4 regions of the Sinomonas terrae genome follow, and region 3 is predicted to be linked to each of the others. Evidence: riboswitches for the same ligand, from Rfam matches in the RefSeq annotation. Region 3 holds a riboswitch; each other region holds the start of a gene.
The links. Region 3 has a riboswitch for S-adenosylmethionine ahead of L0M17_RS02845 (DUF1737 domain-containing protein). Riboswitches for the same ligand answer to the same signal wherever they lie in the genome.

Region 1 (4,695 bases), 560 kb from region 3:
GGTCGGATACTGCACTCCGCCGCGCACGGCCTCGTCGGCGCTGCCGCCATAGACGTCGTACTGGCCGAGCACGTCGGCGAAGAAGATGCCATGGAACCCACCGGCCTCGAGGGTGCGAGCGAGGTCCGTCCAGTAGCCGAGTTCGGCGAACCGGCTGGCCTGCGAGTCGGGATGGCGCCAGAGCCCGGGCGACTGGTGCACCGGCACGAGCATCTCGAAGGCGTTGAGGAGCAGGGGCTTGGTCACTGGAGTTCCTTTCGAGCGGTCCGAACCGGGTCCTTGGCAGCGAGCGCGGCAACGGTCGAGAGCGCCGCGAGCAGGACGAAGAAGCCGCAGATGAGCCACGGCTGGCCGCCTCCGGCCTCGAGCAGCGCCGCCGCGACGAACGGCGTGATCCCGCCCGAGAGGACCGTGCCGGCCTGATAGCCGAAGGAGACGCCGCTGTAGCGGAGATCGACCGGGAACTGCTCGGCGAACCACGCCGCCTGCGGTCCGTAGATTGCGTCATGCAGCACGTTCATGGGCAGCAGCAGCACGATGGGGAGGAGTGCGAGGGAGCCGTGGTCGAGGAACCAGAAGAACGGCCAGATGAAGACGGCGATACTGATCGCGCTCGCCACAGCCATGCCGCGCCGGCCGATGCGGTCGGAGAGCCACCCCCAGAACGGTCCAGAGATGAGGCCGACCGCGGAGACGATGAGCACGGCCGTCAGGGCCTCGCCGGTGTCGCCGCGCCGGGTCTTGAGGTAGCCCAGCATGTAGACGGTGAGGAGGCTGTAGAGCGCGGGCTGGACGAGGCGCAGGCCGATCGTCACGAAAATGCCACGCGGATGCTCGCGCAGAGCCCGCCGGACCGGGTGTTCCGCGACGCGCTCCTTCTCGCGGAGCTCGGTGAACTCCTCCGCGTCCTTGACGCCGAGACGGATCCACAGCCCGATCGCCACCAGCACGCCGGAGAGCAGGAACGGGATGCGCCAGCCGAACGCCTGGAACTGCTCGGACGTCAGCACGCCTTGGATGACGGCGAAGGTCGCCGTCGCGAGCAGCATCCCTGCCGCCGAACCCACTTGGGTGAACGATCCGAAGAGGCCGCGCCGGGCCGGCGGCGCGTGCTCGACCGAGAGGAGGGCGGAGCCACCCCACTCAGCTCCCGCGGAGAGGCCTTGGATGAGGCGGAGCGTGACGAGACCGACCACGGCGAGCAGGCCGATGGCCGAGTAGTTCGGCAGGAGGCCGATGAAGAACGACGACGCGCCCATGATGAGGAGCGACCACACGAGCAGCGCCTTCCGCCCGATGCGGTCGCCGAGGTGGCCGGAGATGACGCCGCCGAGCGGCCGGGCGATGAAGCCGACGGCGTAGGTCGCGAACGAGGCAAGGATGCCGACGACGGGTGACACGCCCGGGAAGAACTGCTTTCCGAAGACGAGTGCGGACGCCGTGCCGTAGAGGTAGAAGTCGTACCACTCGATCGTGGTCCCGACGAATGCGGAGGAGAGGACGCGCCGCTTGGCGCGCAGGGTCTCGCCGAGCTGGACGGTCCCGCTCTGGAGCAGAGTAGCCATGGTGGTCTTTCTCGGTCGCGGCACCGCGGCTCGCAGGCGCCATACTTACGACGCCGGAACCCGGCATCGTCGAATCCTCACCTGGAGCACCCCACTACAGCAGGAGGGTTGCCGTCCGATCAGCCAGGGCTTGTCACCGGAACTCTTGATTCTGGATGCCAGTTTTCTAGAAACCGGTTAACCGCGGCAACTGCCATGTAACGGCGCTTCACACTCGCCCCCACCCCCTCCCGTTTCGGGTACAGAAACCACCCCTCTTTTGCCGTTTCGGGTACAGATATCCCCCTCGTTTGGTCCTTTCGGGAGCGCCAACTCCCCTCATTTGGCCTTTCGGGAACAGCTAATCCTTCTCACGCCCCTTTCGGTTGCGCCTACCTGAAATCGAGGGGACCGACGACGACGGGTGGCGAGCTTCGTCGTCGTCCTCGCCCTTCGAGATGGGGAGTTGGCGTACCCGAAACGACCACGGGCGGGAGTTGGCGTACCGAAACGACCAGGGGCGGGAGTTGGCGTACCCGAAACGACCACGGGCGCGAGTTGGCGTACCCGAAACGACCACGGGCGCGAGTTGGCGTACCCGAAACGACCAGGGGCGGGAGTTGGCGTACCCGAAACGGATAGAGCGGGGGCGGGGGTGGGGTGAGCTTTTACGCGCCGCCCCACTTTGGGTTGGGTGTCTCCGGCCCCTCATATGGCCTATCCCCGTAGAACTCCTGCAGTCGGTCGAGCTCATCCCGGAGCTCCGCGAGCACCGACGCGTTGCTCGGGTCCGCGATCACGTTGACGAGCTCGTGAGGGTCGGCCTCGAGGTCGAAGAGCTCCCACTCGCTCGGCTCCCGCTCGAGCGAGGCGCCCGGCACGCCCAAGCCGTCACAGTAGTAGTGGATCAGCTTGTGCGTGCGCGTTCGGACGCCGTAGTGCGCGGGGACGTGATGGCTCGGGTCGCGATGCTCCCAGTAGCGGTAGTACATGGACTCCGGCCAGTCCGGCACGTGCTCGCCTCGCAGGAGCGGGCGGAACGAGCGCCCCTGCGCAGTGGGCAGGGCAGAGCCGGGATCGAGGCCGCAGAAGTCGAGGAACGTCGCGGCGAAGTCGGCGTTCGTGATGATCGCGTCGCACCTGCTCCCCGCCGGAATCTCGGCAGGCCACCGCATGAGCAGAGGCATCTGGAGGGACTGCTCGAACATGAGTCGCTTGTCGAACCAGCCGTGGTCGCCCAGGAAAAAGCCCTGATCCGAGCAGTACACCACGATCGTGTCCTCGGCGAGCCCCTGTGCGTCGAGGTATTCGAGCAGGCGGCCGACGCCGTCGTCGAGCGCCTGGACGCACTGGAGGTAGTCCCGCATGTACCGCTGGTACTTCCACCGCGCCCGCTCCCCGCTGTGCTCCGGTCCCTCTAACTCCGGCGGCGTCGGCTCCTTGACGTCCTCCTCGGTGAGATCGTCGGCGATGCTCATCCGCACAGACCGAACGCATTCCGCCAAGGTCGCGTGGTCGTCGTCGAACGTCTCCGGCTCGGGTATCGAGCCGACCGGGAACAGGTCACGGTGCCGCTCGTCCGGGATCCAGGGCCGGTGGGGCGCCTTGTGGTGCACCATGAGCGCGAAGGGGCGCCCCGGATCACGGTTGATGAGCCAGTCGAGCGCGAGGTCCGTCACGAGATCGGTCGCGTACCCGGTGAACCGCCGTTCGCCGTCGGGCCCGATCATGACGGGGTCGAGGTACTCCCCCTGGCCGGGGAAGACGAGCCAGTCGTCGAAACCCCGTGGCCGAGCGCCGGAGGACTCCCCGAGATGCCACTTGCCATAGAGCGCCGTCGCATACCCGGAATCGTGGAGGACGTCGACGAACGTGGGCACTCGGTAATCGAATTCCGCGAAGATCCCAGGCACCCCATTGATGTGGCTGTACGTCCCCGTGAGGATCGTGGCGCGCGAGGGACTGCAGATCGCATTCGTGCAGTAGACCGAGCCGAGGAGCGCGCCCTCCCTGCCGATCCGATCGATGGCCGGCGTCGTGTTGACCCTGCTCCCGTAGGCGGAGATGGCATGCGGAGCATGGTCGTCGGAGAGGATGAAGAGCAGGTTCGGGCGGTCCACGGATTCGCTCATCGCGTGCGGACGATTCCCTGCCGCAGGAGGCTCTCCGCGCACGCGACGGCCGCCTCCTCGTTCGAGCGCGGTTCCCAGCCGAGCACACGGCGCGCCTTCTCATTGCTCGCAGCCCGAACCACGTTGAGCTGCGCTGAAATCTCCCGAACGGGAGGCACGACGACGGCGAGCGCCTTGAACACCCAGGCCGGCGCCGTGCGGGTGGTCACCTTCGAGGCCGCCGGACCGAGGGCCTCCCGCAACGTGAGCGCGATCTCGTGGAAGGAGATCGGCTCACCCGCGACGGCGAGGAAGCGCTGGCCGGCAGCTTCGGGATCCGTCATCGCCCGAAGGTGGAGGTCGGCGACGTCGCGTACGTCGACGATGTTCAGCCACATGGGCGGAGCGGCGGGGAGCTGGCCGCTCAGGAGAGTCGAGATGATCCGGATGGAGCTCGATAGGTGGGGGCCGAGGACGGGCCCAAGGATCCCGACCGGGTTCACGACGGCGAGTTCGATCCCGCCCTCGCGTTCGACGAAGTCCCACGCGGCCCGCTCGGCGATCGTCTTCGACTTGACGTACGGGCTGATCCCGCGAGCGCTCGGGTCCGTCCAGTCGTTCTCGTCAAAGACGTGCTGCCTGTCGAGGTGCCCGTAGCCCACCGCGGCGAACGACGACGTGAGCACGACGCGCTGCACACCGGCGTCGCGCGCGGCCCGCAGAACCCGTCCCGCGCCGTCGCGCGCAGGTCCGATCAGCTCGTTCTCGTCCCTCGGCTGCCTGCTCGGGAAGGGAGAGGCGACGTGGAGCACATAGTCAGCCCCCCGTGCGGCCTCGCCCCAGCCGCCGCCAGCCCTGAGGTCCGCCGTGAGATATGCGACCCGCTCCTGGTGGGGCGCTCCCGCGTTTGCGAGCATCCTTTCGACGATGGGCCGGCGGTCCGGCGAGCGCAGCGTCGTCCGCACGGTGTGGCCCGCGGTGAGGAGCTGCACTATGGCGTGGGCGGCCACGAAGCCGGAGCCGCCCGTTACGAGCACTGT
Region 2 (4,695 bases), 3.4 Mb from region 3:
TGAACTTGGCACCGGCCGCGCGCCCGCCCTTGACCCCGAAGCTGAACACGGAGCCGACGCCGAGCGGCAGAAGCTCTTTCGCGCGCTCGTGCTGCGGGTGCGACGGCAGGCCCGCGAAGTTCACGTACGTGACGCGAGGATCCGCGGCGAGCCATTCCGCGACGCGCTGCGCGTTCGCGAGGTGCGCGTCCATGCGCTGAGGGAGCGTCTCGACGCCCTGCAGGAGCTGGAACGCCGACTGTGCGGGGAGCGAGGGCCCGATGTCGCGGAGCTGCTCGGAGCGGAGCTTCGTGAGGAAGCCGTACTCGCCGAAGTTGCCCCACCATGAGACGTTGCCGTAGCTCGGCACGGGCTCGGTCATCGAGGGGAACTTCCCGTTGCCCCAGTTGAACGTCCCGCTCTCGACGACGACGCCGCCCAGAGTGGTGCCGTGGCCGCCGAGGAACTTGGTCGCGGAGTGGATCACGATGTCCGCGCCGTGTTCGATCGGCCGGAGGAGGTACGGGGGAGTGAGCGTCGAGTCGACCACGAGGGGGATGCCGTGCTCGTGGGCGACGGCGGCGAGCCCGGGAAGGTCCGCGATGTCGCCTGACGGGTTCGCGACGATCTCCGTGTAGATCGCCTTCGTGTTCTCGCGTAGCGCGGCCTTGAAGTCCGCGGCCTCCGTGCTGTCCACGAACGTTGTGTCGACGCCGAAGCGCCGGAGGGTCACGTCGAGCTGCGTGATCGTGCCGCCGTAGAGCTTCGACGACGCCACGATGTGGTCGCCCGCCTGGGCGAGCGCGGCGAACGTGATGAACTCGGCGGCCATGCCCGACGACGTCGCGACCGCGCCGATGCCGCCCTCGAGGGACGCGACGCGCTCCTCGAAGGCAGCGACGGTGGGGTTGCCGATGCGCGAGTAGATGTTGCCGTACTTCTGCAGCGCGAAGAGGTTCGCGGCGTCGTCGGTGTCCTTGAAGACGAACGACGTCGACTGGTAGATCGGGACCGCCCGCGCCCCGTGCTCCGCGTCCGGCGTTCCGCCGGCGTGCAGGGCCCGGGTGCGGAAGCCGAATTGACGCTCGGCCATCAGGCGCCTGCTCCGGCGAGGTTCGAACCGGTGAGCTCCCGCACGGCGTCGAAGTTCGTCACGGGGAGGAGCTCGGTGTTGAGCTCCGTGCCGTTCTTGCGGGCGAGGTCCGCCTCGAGCTCGCGCACGATCGGGAGCACGTCCCGGCCGAACGCCTCGACCTCCTCCTGGAAGTGCAGGTAGCACGTGAGGAGCAGGTTCACACCGATCTTCTTGTACTCGACGATCCTCTCGGCGATCTGCTCGGGCGTGCCGATGAGCTTCGTGCGGAAGCCGTCGTTGTACTGGACGAGGTCCTCGAACGTCGAGTCCTCCCACATGCCCTTGCCGTCCTTCGTGGACTGGCCGGCCTCCTTGACGGCGGCGGCGAAGCCCTCGACCGCGGGGCGGTGCGCCTTCGCGACGATCTCGCGGAGGGTCTCGTGGGCTTCCTTCTCCGTGTCGCGGGCGATCACGAAGCCGTTGAGGCCGAACCGCGGGGCGGCGGGGGCCCTGCGGCCTTCCTCCGCGGCGGCGAGGACGCCGGCGATGTTGGCCTTGAAGCCCTCGATGTCGCGGCCGTTGGAGAAGTACCAGTCGGCGGTGCGGCCTGCTGCTGCCTGAGCCGCCGTCGAGTTGCCGCCGAAGAAGATCTCCGGGTGCGGGCGACCTTCAACGCTCACCGGCGCAGGGTTCAGCGTGAAGTTGTTGATGTTGTAGTACTTGCCCGACTGCGAGTAGCCCTGCTCGGTCCACAGGCCGCGGAGCACGTTGATGAACTCCTCGGTGCGGACGTAGCGCTCGTCGTGCTCGAGCCATTCGAGGCCGAAGTTCACGAACTCGTCCTTGAGCCAGCCCGAGACGATGTTCACGGCCGCGCGGCCGCCCGAGAGGTGGTCTGCGGTGATGATGAACTTCGCGAGCACGCCGGGGTGCCACATGCCGGGGTGCACGGCCGCGATGACCTTGAGCCGCTCGGTCGCGCCGAGGAGCGCAAGCGAGAACGACGTGGCCTCGTGCTGCTTGTCCGCGCCGTAGCTCGCGGCGTAACGGGTCTGGGTGAGGGCGTACTCGAAGCCCGCGTTCTCGGCGATGCGTGCGAGGGTGCGGTTGTAGTCGAACTCCCAGTTGGTGCGCTGTTCGATCGTGGAGACCACAAGGCCTCCCGAGACGTTGGGCACCCAGTACGCGAACTTGAGGGGGGTCTCGAAATCAATGACGTGGTCGGACACGGCTGCGCTCCTTAACTCGGGCGCGACGCGAGCGGGGGACACTCACCATCGCTTCTGGCGGTAGCACCTTTGGCTCGTCGATTTGGTGACGACGGTTGGCCAGGGTTGCTGCGGCGTCACAGATCCAGATCTCTCAGCCGCTCGGGATGGGTCACTGTGATTCTGCTCGCGGGCGCCGTAACGGTGCAAATTATTTCGTCATAGAGGATGCCGACTTGCATTCGCCGAAGCTTCTTCGGTTGGAGGGGCCTCGCTGGGCGGAGCCCCGCTGGGCGTCGGGGGCCTCGATGGGCGGGCCTGGGGCCGACCGGGCGGCTCCGAGGCCGGGGGGCGCCAACGGGCAGCGGGGAGCACCGACGTCGGGGTCCGCTTGGTCGCCAGGGCCCCGTACGTAATCCCCCGCTCGTCGACGTAATCCGACGCTCGTCGTCCGGCCGGCCTACAGCTCGCGCCGTCACCTCCGCAGGGTGCCCCTGCAAGCTTGCGCCGTCACCTCCGCAGGGTGCGCCTGCAAGCTTGCGCCGTCACCTTCGCAGGGTGCGCCTGCAAGCTTGCGCCGTCACCTTCGCAGGGTGCGCCTCCGCAGGGTTCGGGTGGGCGGGGTCAGATTCCGACCGGCTTCGACGGCGCAATCGAGCCACGGTCGGCGTGTCGGGGGCGGGCTCGCCGAGGAAGGGCTTCAATCCTGGTCGGGAACGGACGGCCTGGGTGCCAAGGGGTGGGGTCGACGGCGGTGAGCGGACGACGATGGGCTGGCGTAGGAGCTTGCGCCGTCACCTTCGCAGGGTGCGCCTCCGCGTTCGGGCTGGCGGGCGCAGATTCCGACCGGCTTCGACGGCGCGATCGAGCCGGGGTCGGCGTGTCGGGGCGGGCGCGCCGAGGAAGGGCTTCAATCCCGGTCGAGAACGAGGGCCGGGGTGCCAAGGGGGTGGGGTCGACGGCGGTGAGCGGACGACGGGCTGGCGTAGGAGCTTGCGCCGTCACCTTCGCAGGGTGCGCCTCCGCGTTCGGGCTGGCGGGCGCAGATTCCGACCGGCTTCGACGGCGCGATCGAGCCGGGGTCGGCGTGTCGGGGGCGGGCGCGCCGAGGAAGGGCTTCAATCCCGGTCGGGAACGAGGGCCGGGGTGCCAAGGGGGTGGGGTCGACGGCGGTGAGCGGACGACGGCGGCTGGCGTGGAAGCTTGCGCCGTCACCTCCGCGGGGTGCGCCTCCGCAGGGTCCGGGTGGGTGGGCGTCAGATTCCGGCCGGCTTCGACGACGCGATCCAGCCACGGTCGGCGCGTCGTGGGCGGGCGCGCCGATGAAGGGCTTCAATCCCGGTCGGGAACGGACGTCCTGGGTGCCAAGGGGATGGGGGCGACGGCCGTGAGCGGAGGACGGCGGTCGGCCCGGACGAGCGGTCGACGGCGGTGCCCGCCCGTCGTCGTCCGCTTGCTTTGGGCGAGGCGTCGGGTGCCGTGCAAGCTTGCGCCGTCACCTCCGCGGGGTTCGCCTCCGCAGGGTTCGGGTGGGCAGGCGTGAGATTCCGACCGGCTTCGACGGCGCGATCGAGCCAGGGTCGGCGTGTCGGGGGCGGGCGCGCCGAGGAAGGGCTTCAACCCCGGTCGGGAACGGACGGCCGGGGTGCCGGGATGGGGGTGACGGTGGCTGGCGTCGGGGCGTCCGGGCGAGCCCGGGTGAGTGTCGGGGCGTCTGGGCGAGCCCGGGTGAGTGGTGCGGCGTCTGGGCGAGCCCGAGCGAGTGGTGCGGCGTCCGGACGAGCCCGGGCGAGTGGACGGGAGGCGGGCGGACTACGGCGGCCGCGCCCCCGCCGTCGTCCCCCCGCCTTTGAACTCAGCCCTTGCACTGTGCAAGACTTGTCGTATGACAAATCCTCTCGACGCCCAAGTCGACGCGCTCCAGCGAGCCACGCGCGATCTGCTCGCAGTCGCCATGCAGAGCGTCGACGAGGTCACTGAACTCTCCCTGCCACAGATGCGAATGCTGTTCGCCCTCCACGATCACGGGACCGTGCCAAGTGGTGCGCTGGCCCACATCCTCGGGGTCTCCGGATCCTCGGTGACCCGCTTGGCGGACCGGCTCAGCACGGGAGGGTACGTGCAGCGCACGCAGTCGGCCGAGAACCGGAGCCTCGTGCTGCTCTCCCTGACGGAAGCCGGGAACGGCGCGGTCGAGGCGGTCCTCCGCCGGCGCGATGAGGAGTTCCGGGAGGCGCTCGCACACCTCGAGCCGGGGCAGCGCGAGCATCTCGCCGCGGGACTCGGCGCGCTCCACGAGCACCTTTCGGCTACCTCGCTGAGCAGGGCGGTGGTCGCATGACGACGCATCGTGGCCACGAGCTGAGCGACTTCTCCGTGGACAAGCGCATGATTCTCGTCGCGGCCCTCGCGCTCCCCGTCGGCGCGTTCGGG
Region 3 (4,695 bases):
GCGACTTCGAGTCGCCCAGGTTGTTCGAGATGTCGACGATCCGCAGCCCGTTGAGGAACCGGAACGCGGCGTCCTTGCCGCCGCCGTCGGGCGCGTTGAGCTCGAACGTCAGCACGGTGCCGCCCGCGCTCATCTGCTTGCGGGCGAGCTCGTACTGCGGGTGCGACTTGAGGTGCGGGTACTTGACCCAGCCGACCTCCGGCTGCGCCTCGAGCCACTCCGCGATCGCGAGCGCGTTCGCCGACGAGTGCCGCACCCGCAGGCCCATCGTCTCGAGGCCCTTCGTGAGGACCCACGCGTTGAACGGGCTGAGCGCTGGGCCCGTGTGCCGCATGAGCTGCTTGACCGGGCCTTCGATGTAGTCCTTCGGCCCGAGGATCGCGCCTCCGAGCACGCGACCCTGACCGTCGATGTGCTTCGTGCCCGAGTACACGACGACGTCGGCGCCGAAGTCGAGGCTCCGCTGCAGGAGCGGGGTCGCGAAGACATTGTCGACGACGACGGTCGCCCCAGCCGCGTGCGCAAGGTCCGCAACCGTCTGGATGTCCACGAGCTCCTGCATCGGATTCGACGGCGACTCGAAGAAGACCGCCTTTGTCGGTACCGAAAGCGCCTCGCGCCACTGGTCGACGTCGGGGCCGTCGACGAAGACGGTCTCGACGCCCCAGCGGGGGAGGATTTCGTTGAGGATCACGAAGCACGAGCCGAAGAGGCTGCGGGCCGCGACGACCCTGTCGCCAGCCCCGAGCAGCGCACCGAGCGCGGTGAACACGGCCGACATGCCGGAGGCCGTCGCGAAGCACGCCTCGGTGCCCTCGAGGAGCCGAAGCCGCTCTTGGAACGTGGCCACGGTCGGATTGCCGTAGCGGGAGTAGACGAAGCGCTCGTCCTCGCCGGTGAACGCCCTCTCGGCTGCCTCCGCCGACTCGTATACGAAGCCGGAGTTGAGGAACAGGGCCTCTGAAGTTTCCTGAAAATTGCTGCGGTCAAGCCCGCCGCGCACAGCCTGGGTGTCTTCGCTCCAGCTCGCGGCGTCGATGTTGAAGGTCACTGACTACTCTTGTCCTACGTTCGTGGGGAGGCCCCGGTTCTTCCATCCGTTCACGTTCCGCTGCCCATCGGGCCCGGGCACGCCCTCGAAGCCCTCGAGCACGTTGTACGCCCTGAAGCCGAGGTTCGTCGCGGCGGCCGCCGCCGCAGCGGAGCGCTGGCCCGAGCGGCACAGGAAGAGCAGCTCAGTCTCGCGGTTCTCCGGGCCTTGGAGCTCGAGTTCGATGACGAAGTCCGGGTTCGGAATGCCGCCCGAGAAGACCCACGGGATGAACAGCGGGTCGTTGTCCGTCTGGCGCGTGTCGGGGATCCCGATGTGCGCCCACTCTTCCTCGGTGCGCACATCGACGAGGACGGCGGAGCCCGACTTCAGCTTGTCCCAGGCCTGCTCCGGCGTGAGGTCACCTTCATAGAGGCTCATGCGTGGCCCTCCCCGTCGTACTCGCCCTCGCTGGTGATTCCCTCTGCGAGCTCGTCGACGGCGGAGGCCACGGCCGCGTCCGCCCGGGCGACGGCGTGGGGGAGGATGATGGCCTGGGCGACGATCACGTCCGTGCCGTTGAAGGTGGCGGCAGGGCTCCCGTGGAGCACGTAGCCCTCGGCAAGGGCTTGGGAGATCCGGGCGCAGAACTCGCGAGTGTCCGGACCGGTGAGCAGACGGTAGGCGAGGCGCTCCTCGGAGGCGCTCGCCGGTGCGGCGGGATCGTTGAGCGGTGTGGCGGCCGCCTCTCCCGTCTCTGTGGCAGTGTTGGACATGGGCGGGCTCCTTCTGGCTTGCGTATCGATGGTCGAATTGCCGAGTCGTCACCTGAGGCACCCCGCCGGATGGAGGGTTGCCGGCCAGCAAGTCAGGGCAGTGCGACCGCGCGGGGAGGCCCCGCCGTCGCGCGCTGGCGCTCGTTACTCTGGCTTGAAAGTAGCACGCGACCACGGGGCCAGCCACGGCGAGCCGGTAACGATTGGCAACACCGCGAAACACGCGCGCCGAGCCGTTTCTAGCTTTCTCCTGTGAGAAGGCCGGGGGCACGAGCGGAACGCTTCCCTGCAGCCGCCGGAGACCTATGCTCATGGTGGAGGAACTGAATAACACGACGCGGAGGTAGCCCGGGTGAGTGAGGCAGAGCGGCCCACAGTTCTCGAGGTGCAGGATCTCGTTGTCCGCTACGGTCAGCAGACCGCAGTGGACGGACTCGGCTTTTCCATTCTGCGGGGTGAGATCTTCGGGCTCCTCGGCCCGAACGGGGCGGGAAAGACGACGACGCTGAGCGTCATCGAGGGCCTGCGCAAGCCCTACTCCGGACGGGTTGTGATCGATGGCGTCGAGACCGTTCACGCTCCGCTCGCCGTCAAGGCGAAGCTCGGCGTGCAGCTCCAAGCTTCGAGCTTCCAGTCCGAGCTCACGATCGAGCAGATTGCGCGCCTGTACGCTGGGCTCTACGGGCTTGACCTCCCGCAGCGGCAGATCAGGGAACGGCTGGCGGACGTCGGGCTCCAGCAGGAGATCACGAAGCCGTTCAAGAAGCTCTCGGGTGGGCAGCAGCAGCGTTTCTCGCTCATGGTCGCCACGATCCACAATCCCTCGATCCTGCTCCTCGACGAGCCGACCGCAGGCCTCGACCCGCAGTCCCGCCGCCAGCTCTGGGACCGCATCGAGGGCTCGCGGCAGAGAGGCGGAAGCATCCTCCTCACGACTCATTCCATGGAGGAGGCCCAGGCGGTCTGCGACCGGGTCGCCATCATCGACCACGGTCGGCTCCAAGCCCTGGGCGCCCCGAAGGAGCTCGTCGCCATGCACCGCGACGATCCGCGCGTGCTCGCCGTCGCCCACGGCGACGTGACCCTCGAAGATGTCTTCATCGGGCTGACAGGAAGTGCCATCCGTGACTGAGACCATCGCCCCCGTCGTCCCGCCAATCGGGCTGACCCTGCGCTCGCTCCTTCGTGCGGACGCCACCGTCCTGCTCCGCAGCAGGCAGGCCTTCGTCCTCAACCTCGCCGTCCCGATCCTCATCCTCATCGTGACCAACCGCGGCGGGAGGCTCGGAAATCCGGGCTTCCTCATCGGCATGGCGCTCACCTACGGGCTGCTGTCCTCGGCGCTCATCGGCTACTCGATCACCGTGGCGCGCGACCGGGAGGCAGGCGTCTTCCAGCGGCTTCGGGTGACGCCGACTCCGACGTGGGCCATCATGGCAAGCCGCCTCGCAGTGCAGCTCGCGGCAAACCTGATCGTCTCCGTGATCGTCATGATCGTCGGCAGCATCATGCACAGCACGACGTTTTCGTTCGGCGTCTACCTGCTCATGTTCGCTGTCTCGCTGCTGGGCGCCGTCGTCTTCCTCAGCATCGGGCAGGCGCTCGTGGGGCTCGTGAAGAACGCGACGGCGGTCAACGCGGTCGGCAGGGTCCTGTTCATCCTGCTGATCCTCACCGGCATTCTCGGCTCGACCGGCATCCTCGGCGACGACTTCAAGAACTTCGCCTCGTGGACGCCGGTCGGTGCCCTCATCAACCTGTTCTCGGCGGTCCTGAACACGTCGGCGTGGGGCGCCGACCAGACGGACGGCATCATCGCCTCCATCGGCTACATCGTGGTCTTCGCGGGCATCGGCATCCGGTGGTTTCGCTGGGAGCCGCAGTAGGTCTGGCTCGAGGTCTTCAGGATCCGGTCTCCAGCAGGTGGTTCGGAAGGCGGTTCCCCGGGGCCCGGCCTCGGATCTCGAGGAGCTCGCGGGCATGCGCCCACAGCCGCCGGTCCTCGTCCGAGACCGGCACCCAGGGCCTGACTGACCGGGCGGTGCCGTTCTCGTCGCGCGCCACCATGACGGTGAGGCAGTACGTCGTGAGGTGCAGCTCGCCTCCCTTGGGGCTGCCTGACCGGACGTGGACAGCAATGTGCATGCCCTTGTTGCCGGTGTAGACGAGACGCGCCTCGACCTCGACCACGTCGCCGATGAGCAGGGGCCGGTAGAACCGGACACCGCCCGAGAACACTGCCACCGTGTCTTGGCCGGAATACCGCGCCGAGCACACGTACGCGGCCTCGTCGATCCACTTCATGACGGTGCCGCCGTGGACCTTGCCGCCCCAGTTGACGTCGGTCGGAGCAGCGAGGAAGCGCAGGACCACGCGCTCCGCCGTGCCCGCCTCCGTGTACACCTGGCGGCCCATTGATTCGACGATCTCGTCGCGGACCTCGATCCGAGCGACCGCGTGCGCCTCGGCCTCCCGCTCCGCGTCCGTGCTCGGCACGAACTTCGGCACCTCGACAGGCTTCCCGTCAGTCCCGACGGCTACGAAGATCACGAGGCACTGGCTGCGCATCGTCGGCGTGCCGCCCCTCGGATCGCCCGAGGAGACGACAGTGCTGATGTGCATGGACGAGCGGCCGGTGTACACGATCGTGGCCGTGACCTCGACCATGTCGCCCACGTTCACGGGATCCGCGAAGTGGATGTTGCCGACGTAGGCGGTCACGGCGTACGTCTTCGACCAGCCGACGGCGGCTGCGTAGGCGGCCTTGTCGACCCACTCGAGGACGGTTCCGGCATCGACCGAGCCGGAATGCCCGACGTCGGTCGGCGCGGCCAGGAAGCGCAGGGTGACTGTGTTGCTCTCAGGCTGGGTCACGCCGTCGTCCGCCCT
Region 4 (4,695 bases), 870 kb from region 3:
TCATCGACCGAGCCCTCGTCGCCGCGTACGACGCCGGAATCGAACCCCTCCTCCTCGTCACGAAAGCGGACCTCCGGGACCCGGCCCCGCTGCTGGCGACCTACGATCTCCTGCCGCTCTCCGTCGTCGTTAGCCGCACGGCCGAAGAGCCGGAAGAGCCTGAACCTGCCGAGGACGACGCTGCAGGCGACGACGGCGAAGTTCAGGACGCCGGTGAGCCGAAGGTGCGTGGTGTGCGGCTTGACGATGACGCTGTCGCGCGACTGCGGGAAGAGCTCGACGGCAAGGTTACGGTGCTGCTCGGGCACTCGGGCGTCGGCAAGTCGACCATGGTCAACGCGCTCACAGGGGCGAGCCGCGCCACGGGCGGTGTCAACGCTGTGACGGGCAGAGGGCGGCACACGTCGTCGTCGGCATTGGCGCTCCGGCTCGAAGGAGCGCCGCCGGGGAGCTGGATCATCGACACGCCGGGCATCCGCTCCTTCGGGCTGGCGCATGTCGATCCCGATCGGATCCTGCATGCCTTCCCCGACCTCGAACCCGGAACCGAAGACTGCGCACGCGGCTGCCGCCACGATGCCAATGCTGTCGAGTGCGGCTTGGATGGATGGGTTGCGGGAGGAAACGCAGGTGCACAGGGACCGGCACGCCTCGCGTCGTTCCGGCGCCTGCTGGGAGCGAGTCCTCGGGACGAGGCCGCTGACGCCAAGGAGCTCGGCACACTCTGAGCCCGGTGCCTCCCACTTGGCGGGTGCGTGAGGCGATAGCGTGGATCCCATGACCCTTGCCGCCGAAGGCTACACCGACGATCTCCGTCTGGCCCACGTACTCGCCGATTCAGTCGATGCCCAGACGATGGACCGGTTCAAAGCCCTCGACCTGAAAGTCGAGACCAAGCCGGACCTCACGCCCGTCACGGATGCAGACCGAGCGGCGGAGGAAGCGATCCGTGGGCAGCTCGCACGGTCACGCCCGCGCGACGCAGTGATCGGCGAGGAGTTCGGCACAACCGGCCATGGAGCCCGCCGCTGGATCATCGACCCCATCGACGGGACGAAGAACTTCGTGCGAGGGGTGCCCGTCTGGGCCACGCTGATCGCTCTTGCTGACGGCGATGAGATTGTGGTCGGCGTCGTCAGCGCCCCTGCGCTCGGCCGCAGGTGGTGGGCGGCGAAGGGCGCCGGCGCGTACACGGGCCGTTCCCTCGCCGCGGCGACCCGGCTCAAGGTTTCGGACGTGGCCCGCATCGAAGACGCTTCGCTCTCCTACTCAAGCCTGTCCGGCTGGCGCGAACGTGGAAGCCTGGGCAATTTCCTCACCCTCACGGAGGATGTGTGGCGGACGCGCGCCTACGGCGACTTCTGGTCGTACTGCCTCGTTGCTGAAGGGGCGGTGGACATTGCTACCGAACCCGAACTCGCGCTCTACGACATGGCCGCCCTTGTGCCGATCGTCACGGAGGCGGGCGGACACTTCACGTCGCTCGAGGGCGTCGAGGGGCCTTGGGGCAGCAGTGCCCTCGCGACAAATGGGATCCTGCATTCGGACGCGCTGCGCCGCCTCAACCCGGAGCACGATGACCTCCTCAGCTCCTGAGGGCCCGACTCCTCAGTGCTGAGCCATCGCGGGCTCGCCGAGCAGCGGAGTCTTAACTCGCTGTAACACGCGACGACGGGCTGGAGCAGCGCGCCGTCGTCCTCTAGTCTCGTGGTCAGGTCACGAGTGCCAGCGCGAAGCCCCGGCTTGCTGGCCGGCAACCCTCCGACGCGGCGGGGTGCCCCGGGTGACGACCAGGCCAGTCCGGAGCGGACTTGGCAAGCGCGGCCCCCGCGAGGCGGGGCCCCGACCCTGAGGTGCACCATGAGCACACCCACCGTCGCTTCTCCGTCCCCCGCAAACCCGGTCCTTCCCGCAAACGCCATCATTCCCGCAGGATCCCCTGCGCCCGCGGCAGCCCATGGGGATGTGGACCTCCGCAACCCGCTCGCCGAGGTCGTCGGCGCGGAACTCCTCACTCCCCTTGTAGGAGGCGGGAGTACGCGGTATGTGAACCTCGACTACGCGGCATCGGCCCCGGCCCTCGCCGAGGTCGCGGCGCACCTCAACGAGGTGCTCCCGTTCTACGCGAGCGTTCACCGCGGCGCTGGCTACGCGTCCCAGGTCAGCACCTCGGTCTATGAGAACGCACGAAGGATCGTCCGTGAGTTCGTGGGCGGCCGGCCGGACGACGAGGTCATCTTCACCCGCAACACCACTGACTCGCTCAATCTCCTCGCCGGCTGCCTTCCCGCCGCGGGCGATGTCCTCTACCTCGACATCGAGCACCACGCGAACCTCCTACCGTGGCAGGGGCGGCCCCACCGGAGTGTCGTCGCCGCCCGCACGCTCGCGGAGACGCTCGAGCGCGTGAAAGCGTGGCTCAAGGCTAGTGAGATCAGTCTGGTCGCTGTGACGGGAGCCTCCAACATCACCGGCGAGATCCTGCCGATCGCCGAGCTTGCGGCGCTCGCCCATGAACACGGCGCCCGCATCCTGGTCGACGCAGCGCAGCTCGCGCCCCACCGCCGCATCGACATCGCTGCTGCGGACATCGACTATCTCGCATTCTCCGGTCACAAGCTCTACGCGCCCTTCGGCGCGGGCGTCCTCGTGGGCCGCCGCGATTGGCTCGACAACGGACGCCCCTACCTTGCGGGGGGCGGCGCCGTTCGCGAGGTCCGTCTGGATTCAGTGGCCTGGGCGGAGGGCCCTGCAAGGCACGAGGCCGGGTCCCCCAACGTGGTCGGAGCCGCGGCCCTCGCGAAGGCTGCACAGATCATCGAGGGCCTCGATGTGAAGTCCTGGTACCGACACGAGCAGCAGCTCCGTGACGCCCTCGTGGCGGGGCTCAGCGAGATCGAGGGGGTCACGGTGCACCGTCTCTTCGAGGACTCAGACCTCGGCGTCAGCGCGGCGTCGCGCGGGGCAGTCGGCATCGTCAACTTCTCAGTCGAAGGCCACGACGCCGGACTGACGGCCGCCTATCTCTCCGCCGAGCATGGCGTGGGCATCCGCGACGGGCGCTTCTGCGCGCATCCAGCCCTGCGCCGCCTCGGTCTTGCTTCAGGTTCCCTCCGTGCAAGCTTCGGTCTTGGCTCCCGGCTCGAGGATGTCGAAAGGCTTGTCACCGGTGTGCGTGGGCTTGTGGAGCGCGGCTTGGGTCTCGACTACGCGGTCGACGTCGGCCGCTGGGTCCCAGTGCCCGATTCGCGTCCATTCCCCGCATGGGCGCCCAACACCCCCGGGACTGCAGGCGCCGCCCCGTGCTCGGTCGAGGACTGAGAACGTCCCCTACGCCGACGTGCGGCTAGGCGTTTCCCGCGGGTAGATTCCTCTGCGGAGCATTCGGATCTCCGGGAGGAAGAAGGCATGGCTCGGGGCGGACCCAAGTTCGACGATCGACGACGGCGCGAGCTCGCAGAAGCGTTCATGGCCGGCGGGGAACACTACGAGAAGGTCCGGCCAGGCTACCCAGACGACGCCGTTGACTGGCTCGTGCCACCCGGCGCTCGCACCGCCGTCGACCTCGGCGCAGGCACCGGCAAGCTCTCGGGCCTGCTCTCAGCCCGCGGACTCGCGGTGACCGCCGTGGATCCGAGCCCGGACATGCTCGGCGAACTGCGCCGCCTGCATCCGGGAGTCCAGGCCGTCGTCGGCACAGCCGAGGCCACCGGCCTGCCGGATGCCTCGGCTGACCTTGTGGTTGCCGCGCAGGCATGGCACTGGTTCGATGCTCCGGCGGCAACGCGCGAAGTGGCGAGGCTCCTGAGGCCGGGGGGCCGCGTGGCTCTCGTCTGGAATCAGCTCGACACTTCGGTTCCGTGGGTGCACCGGCTCTCGCGCATCATGCACGCCGGAGATGTCCACAAACCGGACTACCATCCCCCGTCAGGACCAGAGCTGACGGGTTGGGAGTCGGAGGCGTTCCGCTGGGAGGAGCCCATCACCACGCTCGGGATCGTAGAGCTCACGAAGTCGCGGAGCTACTACTTGCGGGCCACAGAGAAACATCGATCCCGGGTCGAGGCGAATCTCGACTGGTACCTCCACGATCATTTGGGCCACCGGGACGACGAACTGATCCTGCTCCCGTACATCACACAGGTCTGGAGCGCCGTTCCTGCCTGACCGGGCTATTGTCCTTCAGCCCCTCCTAGGCCTAGATTTAGGGATACCTAAACTCGTGGATGAGGCCTATCAAAGATTTGGCCCGTCGAGACGGCGGCGATCGATGGGGGCGGAAGGATGAGCAGGACGGCGCGGGACACTCCGCGGGCCGCACGGCGCGGCGCGGCGGGCATGGCCGTGGGCCTCCTCGGTCCTGCATTCGTCGCATCCATCGCCTACGTCGATCCGGGCAACGTAGCCGCCAACCTCACGGCCGGCGCGCGATACGGCTACCTCCTCGTCTGGGTGCTCGTGATCGCGAACGCGATGGCCATGCTCGTCCAGTACCAGTCCGCGAAGCTGGGAATCGTCACCGGGCGGACACTCCCCGAGATCCTGAGCCAACGCCTGCGCCCGCGCGTCCGGCGCCTCTTCTGGCTCCAGGCGGAGGTCGTCGCACTCGCAACCGATCTCGCAGAAGTCGTGGGAGGCGCGATCGCCCTCCAACTCCTCTTCCGCGTGCCCCTGCCGATCGGTGCCCTCATCGTC

Region 1: it holds a riboswitch for S-adenosylmethionine, as region 3 does, so the genes downstream of both, L0M17_RS00190 (MFS transporter) here and L0M17_RS02845 (DUF1737 domain-containing protein) in region 3, are expected to answer to the same signal.
Region 2: it holds a riboswitch for S-adenosylmethionine, as region 3 does, so the genes downstream of both, sfnG (dimethylsulfone monooxygenase SfnG) here and L0M17_RS02845 (DUF1737 domain-containing protein) in region 3, are expected to answer to the same signal.
Region 4: it holds a riboswitch for S-adenosylmethionine, as region 3 does, so the genes downstream of both, L0M17_RS06850 (aminotransferase class V-fold PLP-dependent enzyme) here and L0M17_RS02845 (DUF1737 domain-containing protein) in region 3, are expected to answer to the same signal.

What each region holds. Positions count from the first base shown of each region.
Region 1 covers NZ_JAKZBV010000001.1:41,534-46,228, reverse strand. Annotated here, with positions in the region: gene L0M17_RS00195 (LLM class flavin-dependent oxidoreductase) at 1-246, opposite strand, end outside; gene L0M17_RS00190 (MFS transporter) at 243-1,565, opposite strand; SAM riboswitch class IV at 1,602-1,716, opposite strand; gene L0M17_RS00185 (sulfatase family protein) at 2,213-3,676, opposite strand; gene L0M17_RS00180 (SDR family oxidoreductase) at 3,673-4,695, opposite strand, start outside.
Region 2 covers NZ_JAKZBV010000001.1:4,009,614-4,014,308, reverse strand. Annotated here, with positions in the region: gene L0M17_RS18550 (O-acetylhomoserine aminocarboxypropyltransferase/cysteine synthase family protein) at 1-1,072, opposite strand, end outside; gene sfnG (dimethylsulfone monooxygenase SfnG) at 1,072-2,283, opposite strand; SAM riboswitch class I at 2,326-2,436, opposite strand; gene L0M17_RS18540 (MarR family winged helix-turn-helix transcriptional regulator) at 4,148-4,603, shown strand; gene L0M17_RS18535 (chloride channel protein) at 4,600-4,695, shown strand, end outside.
Region 3 covers NZ_JAKZBV010000001.1:604,919-609,613, forward strand. Annotated here, with positions in the region: gene L0M17_RS02835 (O-succinylhomoserine sulfhydrylase) at 1-1,051, opposite strand, end outside; gene L0M17_RS02840 (rhodanese-like domain-containing protein) at 1,055-1,471, opposite strand; gene L0M17_RS02845 (DUF1737 domain-containing protein) at 1,468-1,806, opposite strand; SAM riboswitch class IV at 1,816-1,955, opposite strand; gene L0M17_RS02850 (ABC transporter ATP-binding protein) at 2,159-2,938, shown strand; gene L0M17_RS02855 (ABC transporter permease) at 2,931-3,692, shown strand; gene L0M17_RS02860 (acyl-CoA thioesterase) at 3,709-4,680, opposite strand; gene L0M17_RS02865 (cobalamin-independent methionine synthase II family protein) at 4,695-4,695, opposite strand, start outside.
Region 4 covers NZ_JAKZBV010000001.1:1,474,689-1,479,383, reverse strand. Annotated here, with positions in the region: gene rsgA (ribosome small subunit-dependent GTPase A) at 1-728, shown strand, start outside; gene hisN (histidinol-phosphatase) at 778-1,596, shown strand; SAM riboswitch class IV at 1,715-1,827, shown strand; gene L0M17_RS06850 (aminotransferase class V-fold PLP-dependent enzyme) at 1,861-3,321, shown strand; gene L0M17_RS06845 (class I SAM-dependent methyltransferase) at 3,409-4,167, shown strand; gene L0M17_RS06840 (Nramp family divalent metal transporter) at 4,285-4,695, shown strand, end outside.